One region of the Caballeronia sp. LZ028 genome, then DNA from elsewhere that is predicted to be linked to it. Evidence: riboswitches for the same ligand, from Rfam matches in the RefSeq annotation. Region 1 holds a riboswitch; the other holds the start of a gene.
What was found. A riboswitch is a leader RNA that binds a small molecule or an ion and turns the genes downstream of it on or off. The one in region 1 is predicted to bind cobalamin.
Positions count from the first base shown of each region.

Region 2: another riboswitch for cobalamin. It lies ahead of QCE58_RS04425 (TonB-dependent receptor domain-containing protein); the one in region 1 lies ahead of QCE58_RS27255 (CbtB-domain containing protein).

Region 1 covers NZ_JARUXN010000004.1:968,083-972,108, forward strand. The annotation lists gene QCE58_RS27240 (cobyrinate a,c-diamide synthase) at 1-1,163, shown strand, start outside; gene QCE58_RS27245 (DUF1289 domain-containing protein) at 1,160-1,405, shown strand; gene QCE58_RS27250 (CbtA family protein) at 1,440-2,222, opposite strand; gene QCE58_RS27255 (CbtB-domain containing protein) at 2,232-2,465, opposite strand; cobalamin riboswitch at 2,497-2,647, opposite strand; gene QCE58_RS27260 (histidine phosphatase family protein) at 2,670-3,236, shown strand; gene QCE58_RS27265 (DUF1428 domain-containing protein) at 3,296-3,667, shown strand; gene QCE58_RS27270 (antibiotic biosynthesis monooxygenase) at 3,718-4,026, shown strand, end outside.
Region 2 covers NZ_JARUXN010000001.1:938,499-942,524, reverse strand. The annotation lists gene QCE58_RS04425 (TonB-dependent receptor domain-containing protein) at 1-1,611, opposite strand, end outside; cobalamin riboswitch at 1,692-1,989, opposite strand; gene QCE58_RS04420 (ATPase) at 2,258-2,626, shown strand; gene QCE58_RS04415 (cell division protein ZapA) at 2,623-2,937, shown strand; RNA gene ssrS (6S RNA) at 3,043-3,224, shown strand; gene QCE58_RS04405 (EVE domain-containing protein) at 3,304-3,762, shown strand; gene QCE58_RS04400 (SIMPL domain-containing protein) at 3,832-4,026, shown strand, end outside.

The DNA of each region.
Region 1 (4,026 bases):
TCGATCCGATGATTCTCGAACGCGCATGCGGCGCGCCCGTTTATTCGCTGCATCTGTCGATGGTCGGGCTCGATGCGTGCCGCGCGTTGCTCGCCAAGGCCGCGCGCGAGGCCGATCTCATTCTCATCGAAGGCGTGATGGGTCTCTTCGACGGCACGCCGAGCAGCGCCGATCTGGCCGCCACGTTCAACGTACCGGTGCTCGCGGTGATCGGCGCGCACGGCATGGCGCAGACGTTCGGCGCCATCGCGTTCGGGCTCGCGCGTTATCGCGAAGATGTGCCCTTTCATGGCGTGCTCGCGAATCGCGTTGCATCGGCGCGTCATGCGCAGATGTTGTCGGAGACTATCCCCGTCGACTTGCGTTATTGCGGCCATCTGTCGAATGCGGACGATATCGCCTTGCCCGAGCGTCATCTCGGTCTCACGCAGCCCGATGAAGTCGCGGGCCTCGACGCACGGCTCGACCGCGCCGCCGATGCAATCGCGCAAACGACGCTCGCCGATCTTCCGCCGCCCGTTCATTTCGACGATGCGACGCTGCCCGCGCCGCCGCGTCTGCTCGACGGCGCGCATATCGCCATCGCTCGCGATGCGGCGTTCTCGTTCGTGTATCCGGCGAATGTCGATGTGCTCATCGCCATGGGCGCGCGCATTAGCACGTTTTCTCCGCTCGCCGACGAACCCGCGCCGCACGATGCCGACGCGCTCTATCTTCCCGGCGGCTATCCCGAACTGCATGCCGCGGCGCTCGCTTCGAACGAACGCGCGCGTGCATCGGTCGTTGCGCACGTCGAGCGAGCGAAGCCCTTGGTCGCGGAATGCGGCGGCATGCTGTATCTGCTCGACACGCTGACCGACATCGAAGGCACGCGGCATGCGATGCTCGGCATCCTTCCCGGCGACGCGGCGATGCAACGCAAGCTGTCGCGCCTCGCGATGCAGCGCATCGACACGACGCATGGCGCGATGACGGGTCACACATTCCACTACTCGACGCTCGACACGCCGATGCAGCCGGCGCTCAAGGCCGCTCATGCCACGACCGGCACCGAAGGCGAAGCGCTCTATCGGCATGGTTCGGTGTCGGCCACTTACATGCACGCTTACTGGCCGTCGAATCCGGCCGCGGCCGCTGCGCTCTTTCGCGGCGAATCACTATGACAACGACGCAAGACGATCTCGCTTTCACCATCGAACGCGCGAAAGCGCAGGAACCCATCGGCTCGCCATGCACCGATGTCTGCAAGCTCGATCAGGAAACGGGCCTGTGCCTCGGCTGCTTCCGAAGCCGCGAGGAAATCAAGACCTTCAGATCGATGGACGATGCCGCGAAGCTCGATCTGTTCGATGAATTGCTCAAGCGTCGTGCGGCGAAAGAGCAAACGAAAAGCCCGCGTTCCTGACGAAGCGCGGGCTTCATGAGCGACGCCGAACCGCTTACGCCGCAGCCATTCTTCTCACCGCCGGCCGCTCGAGTTCACGCGCTGCGAGCGCACCGAACACGAGACCGAGCGTCGTCCATAACAGCGCCTGCATGCCGATAGCGGCCACGCGGAAATTCCACAGCAGCGAAGCGGAGAAATCCGCGGGCACTTCATCGACGGACGGCAGCGCGACCTGCGCCGCCACGATCACGACGATATACGCAGCCGCCGCGATGAGCGTCGCGTTCCACCCGCCATGCCGCGCCACCATGCGCCGCTGCAAGCGCACGGCGAAGACGGCAGCCGCGATGGAAATCGCCACCATGCCGAAGAAAAGCGCCGTGCGCGGCCCGATGGTCTCGGCATTGCCGACAGCGGGCGGATTGGGCGGGTACTTGAGGAACGGCACGATGGCGACGCTCACGAAGCCGAACAGCGCGAGCAATGCCGACGTGCCGCGCGCGCGCAACGCGCCGAGCCGTCCATAAGCAAACGCGAACACGAGCGAGAAGAGACCGCCGAGCGCGGTGCCGAACACGGCGACGCCGGTCAGAAGGCCGAGGCCCGCTTGCGTATCGCGAGACACGAGCGCTTCGTCGCCGTGATCGTGCGAATGCGCTGGCGTGGCAGCCGCATCGGCATGACCGTGCTCATGTTCGTGTTCATGCTCGTGCTGTTCCTCGAACGCGATGGCGCGTGCCACCGACGGTTCACCGAACGCACGCGCGAAGCCGAAGCCGATCAGGCCCGCGACCAGTCCCGCGATCATGCCGCGTATCAGCAAAGTGCGAATCATGATGCTTCCTCAGTGGCACGGAAAGCCGAGCAAATGCCGGCCGTCATGCACGAATTCGTGGACGTACGTGCCCGAGAAAATCGACGTCGCGCCCTGTTCGGCGCCGACGAAATAGATTGCGATCAGCAGAATGAGGCCGATGAAGACGGCCCACGGCAACACTTCACGCACCGGAATGGGCACGGGTGCATCGAGTGACGGGGAAACCGGAGCGGAAAAGACCGGCGCGTTGGAAGCATTCATGGTGGTTCTCCAGGGAAAAGCGCGTCCCGATTGACGAAGAGCATGCAGCGGGGTCTGACTCGCGGCGCCGCGCTTTCGCGTTGACGTACCGCACACAGTGGCGCGACCGTGCCGGGTTTGCACCGGCTTCCTCGCACTGCAAGCTTGCCATTCTATGATGATCCGCTGCAAAGTAAAACGATTCCGATTCGACCGCCACCTGCCTTGGAACTCATTCTTCTCTGTCACGCCGCCACGCGCGCGATGAAAACCGGGCACTTTCCCACCGGCGACGAACCTCCCGAGCGCGATGCGCGCGCGCAGCTCGCGTCATTGCACGCCTTGCCCGACACGCGCGTGATTGCGAGTCCCGCGCGCGTCGCGCGTGAAACGGCGGCGTGGATCGCGGATGCATTCGAGATCGTTCCCGCGTTCGACGACATCGACTATGGCCGCTGGCGCGGGCATTCGATACGCGAAACGGGCGAGCGCGAACCGGAACATGTCGCTGCATGGCTCGCGGATCCCGATGCGCGTTCGCACGGCGGCGAAAGCGTCGCCATGCTCGCCGCGCGCGTCGCCGAGGGCTTCGCTTCGATCGACCGGCTCGACGCGGGGCGCTGCATCGTCGTGACGCATGCGATCGTCGTGAAAGTGGCGCTCGCGCATGCGCTTCGCCTGCCGCTCACATCGATCTATGGGATGAACTCCGCGCCGCTCTCGTCCACGGTGCTGGAACGCGCGTCGCCCGCCGATACGTGGACCGCCCTGAACTTCGCTCCATACGAATAGCTCAAAGCAGACAGCGCATCGCGTGCGCGGTGCGCGTTCGACTCAACCAGGAGACTCAGATGGCGCATTACGTGGATGGATTCGTCGTACCCGTACCGATCGACAAGGTCGACGCTTATCGCCGCATGGCCGAAGCCGCCGGCAAGATCTGGCTGGAACACGGCGCACTGGAGTTCGTGGAAACCATCGCCGACGACGTGAAGCCCGGCAAGCTCACATCGTTTCCACAGAGCGTGCAGATGAAGGAAGGCGAGACCGTCGCGTTCTCGTATATCGTCTACGAATCGCGCGAGCAGCGCGATAGCGTCAACGCCAAAGTGATGGAAGACCCGCGCCTCAAAACGATGATGGAATCCGGCGAGACGCCGTTCGATCCTCAACGCATGTTCTTCGGCGGCTTCACGACCATCGTCGAACTCGGGCGCGACTGATCGTTCTTATCCGCTCAATCGAGTCACTACTTCGAAGGAACCGCATCGACATGTATATCGCCATGAACCGCTTCAAGATCGTGCCCGGCGCCGAAGCCGACTTCGAACGTCTGTGGACGAGCCGCGATACGCATCTGAAGGATGTGCCCGGGTTCGTCGAGTTTCATCTGCTCAAAGGGCCGGTGAAAGACGATCACGTTCTGTATTCGAGCCATACGATATGGGCGAATCAGGCAGCCTTCGAAGACTGGACGCGTTCGGACGCGTTTCGCGCCGCGCATCGCAATGCCGGCGGTGAGACGCGCCAGCTTTATCTCGGTCATCCGGAATTCGAGGGCTTCGAAGTCATTCAGACCGTC
Region 2 (4,026 bases), on a different contig from region 1:
GCGCCGCGTCAAATCCTCGTGATTCGTTTCGTCGACGGGATTCTGGAACGTGACGCCCGTGCGCACATCCGTTGCGCCGACGTGCCCCGCCCACGATCCCTCGATGCCCTGCACCTTCGCGCGCCCGACGTTCTGCGCGACATAGTAGAAGCCGCCGTCGGACACGTAATCGATCAAATTCGAATAGCGCGTCTGAAAAAGCGTCACGCGCACCACGCCGAGCGCATTCGATGCGTACTGCAACGCCGCCTCGACCGAATGACTCCGCTCCGGCTGAATCGACGGATTGCCGCTCAGCGGATAGTAGAGATCGTCGAAGCTCGGCGCGCGAAACGAGGCCGAATAGCTCGCGCTCGCCTTCCAGTGCGCGTCGAAGTTATACGCGTAGCCCAGATAGTAGCTGTTCGCGCCGCCGAAATCGGAATACTGATCGCGGCGCAGATTCGCCTGCAACTCGTTCGCGCCGATGTGCCCCACGTAACCCGCGAACATCGAATTCACATGACGGTCGGGCGCGCTGAACTGATCGGAATCGAGCGTCTGATCGAGATGCTCGTAGCCGAAGAGCAGCTTGTGCGCGTCGCTGATCCGCACGTCGTTCTGCCACGTATATTGCCGGTTCTCCGAATCGAAACGGCTCGTATAGACGCCGTTCTGCTCGATGTTCGCGCGGTCCTGCCCCTGCGCGATCGTGAAGTGCGTCGTCCAGTTATCCGTGACGCGGCCGTTCGCGAACACCGACGCCGAGCGCACGCGATCGTGCGTTTCGTTGATATCGGTCGGCTGGCCATAGGCATCGTCGAAACTGTTGATGCCGTTCGATTGCAGGAAGCGCACGCCCACGTCCCACTTGTCGCTGAACTCGTGACGCAGCGTCGCCGCGACGCTCTCGTTCAGATAGCCGTTCGCGTTCGGATTGGCGCCGGGCGCGATTCCCGGATCGATCGACGAGAAGCCGTCGGTTTTCTCGCGCGAGACGTTCACGCTGAAGGTCGTGCGGCCGTCCTTGTCGAGCGCGCCGCTCACGCCCGCCGATTGCCGCTGCGTGTGATAGCTGCCGTACTCGGCCTCGAAGTTGAAGCGCGGCGGATGCGCCTCGCCTTCCTTCGTGAAGATCTGCACGACGCCGCCAATCGCATTCGATCCATAGAGCGCCGACACGTTGCCGTTCACGACCTCGACGCGCCCGATCTGGTCGAGCATCAATTGCGATAGCTGTGCCGCGCCGAGCGACGCCGATTCGACGCGCACGCCGTCGATCAGCACGAGCGATTGCGACGACGCCGCACCGCGTATGAAAAGCCCCGAGTTCGAGCCCGGTCCGCCGTTGCGCGTGATCTGCACGCCGGGCGCGAGCGCGACGAGTCCGAGCGCGTCGCTTGCGTTTGCATCGGCGATGTCCTGCTCGTCAAAAAGCGATGTCTGCGGAATCGATTCGGCAAGCGGCTGCGGCGCGCGCGTCGATGTGACGACGACGGGCGCAAGCGTTTGCGTGCTGTCTTCCGTCTGGGCCGCCTGTGCAGCGCCGGCGAACGGCAAGGCGCCGATGGCCGCAACGAGCGCGCCATGACGGGAGAGACCGCTTCTGAGCGCGGCCAGTGGCAATACCATGTGTGAAGTGTTCCGTTTCGCGTGAGCGCGACCCCGCTCCCCGCGAGGACGATGCGCGACGAACGCACCGCGCCATGCGCGCCGATGCGTCGGACTCCGGCCGGTATCCGGGCTGGCGATCAATCGTCTCGCCTTCCCGCGCATGGCGCGCAGTGGCATCGACACGTTTCTTGCAGTCGCGCGCGTGCGACGAATTTCGACACGCTCGCGCGGCAAAAACGCGCATGAGACGACTTGCAACTTGCGTTGCGGTCGCTTACCGTTGCGGGGGCAGCACAGGTTGGCTCGTCGTCGATTGCGGCGACTTCGCTCCCTGTTTCCCGTTTGACTGCATCCACGAGATCCGCGGATGCGAGCACCAAAAGTGCGGCAAGTGTAGGAGCGCGGTTCGGGGCCGTCAAGAAAACCGCGCGGGCAGACTGGCGCGGCGCATGACGAATCGAACGAGAAGCGAAAGAGAAGCGGCCGGCCTGTCATCACGAGCGTTGCGGGGCGCTCGCGTTTTCTGCACACGAATGCATCGCGACATGCGCTTGATTCGAAGGATTAAGCGCTAGATCGCGTGTTGTTACGTCTCGAAACGAGACATTTATCGGAAGCTCCGTTGAACCGCGCTAAAATGCGAGGTCTTTAGAGGACGCAGCACATGCTCAACGAACTCGAATCACTGTCAGGAAACATCGGCCGGCTGATCCAGATCAGCGAGCGCCACAAGCAGGCGCATCAAGCGCTGCAGGAACAACTCGAACAGCTGCGCGCCGACTATGCGAACGTGCAGGCCGAGCTCGCGCAAGTGCGCGAAGAGCGCGATACGCTGCAGTCCGAACGCGATTCGCTGTCCGCGAAAATCGACGACGCGCAAATCCGCCTGAACGCGATTCTCGAAAAGCTGCCGCGCGGCAAGTCCGCGCAACATGCCGAGTCCGACAATCAACTCGATCTCCTCGAAACCGATTCCCAGGAAGCACATGAAACGGAATTGCACGGCGAGCATCATCAGGGAGAGAAGGCATGACGACCACGCAGATCGAAGTATCCATTCTCGGGCAGCCGTATCGTCTCGCGTGCTCGCCGGAAACCGAAGGCGCATTGCGTGAAGCCGTCGCGCGCGTCGACGCCGAAATGAACAAAGTGCGCAATGCAAGCAGCGTGCGCGGCACGGATCGCATCGCGGTGATGGCGGCGCTTTCGCTGGCGTCGGAATTGCTTAAGCTGCAGGACAGCGTGCGTCACGGCGAGGCCTTCCCCGCCGAAGAAATCCGCCGCACGATGCACTCGATGAACGAGCAATTGGGCGCGGTCATTGCGCAACACGAAGCGCAATAAGGCAGATGCGCGTCGAGTCAATCAGCGCGCAATGTCAATCGAAAAAAGAAACTGCCGAAGTAGGTTGAAGAGGCTGCAGAAGGCAAACGATTGGTGTAGAGTGACGTTTCCCTGCCTGGTACGCCAAGGTCATATATTCCTTGAACCAATGCTACATTGGCACGGTTGCGGAACCTTGCAGCACGGGCGCGCGCGTCGCTAGTCCGATGTACCCGAAGTGTTGCTTACCGCGACCAATCTTGAACCCAGGTTCAGGATGCCGGCCTAGCGGCTGTGGCGGGGACCTCATTCAAGAAACGGCATCGGTTTTTCCGATGCCGTTTTCGTTTGTCCCTGCCGTTCGCTCTTCGATTCATGCACACGACCATGCGCTACTGGCTGATGAAGTCCGAACCGGACGAAGCGAGCATCGATCATCTCGCGCACGCGCCGAAAAAAACCTTGCCGTGGACGGGCGTACGCAACTATCAGGCGCGCAACTTCATGCGCGATCAGATGCAGATCGGCGACGGCGTGCTCTTCTATCATTCGAGCTGCCCGGAGCCGGGCATCGCGGGCATCGCGAAAGTGTGCTCGACGGCATATCCGGATCCCACGCAATTCGATCCGAAGAGCGATTACTACGATCCGAAATCGACGCAGGAAACGCCGCGCTGGATGCTCGTCGACGTGAAGTTCGTGAAGAAGACGCCGCTCATATCGCTCGCCGCGTTGCGCGAACATCCAGAGCTTGCCGACATGCAAGTGCTCGCGCGCGGCAACCGGCTCTCGATCACGCCCGTGACCGAAGCGCAATGGCGATTTATTACCGAGCACCTCGTCTAACAAGGAACTTACGACTTCACGACTGCGACTAAATCCCGTCGCACGTACGCGATGTCACGGAGTCCTTCGATGCTCAATAAGAAAACCGCCGCCGCCTTCGCCCTGCTCGCGATGTCCGGTGCCGCGATTACGTTGTCTCAAACCGCCGCTGCGCAGACGGTGATAACGCAGCCACAGCCCTCGGGCGTGCTCTCGCTCTCCGCACAAGCGAGCGCGCAAGTGCCGCAGGATGTCGTCAACATCACGCTCTTCTACGAACAGGAA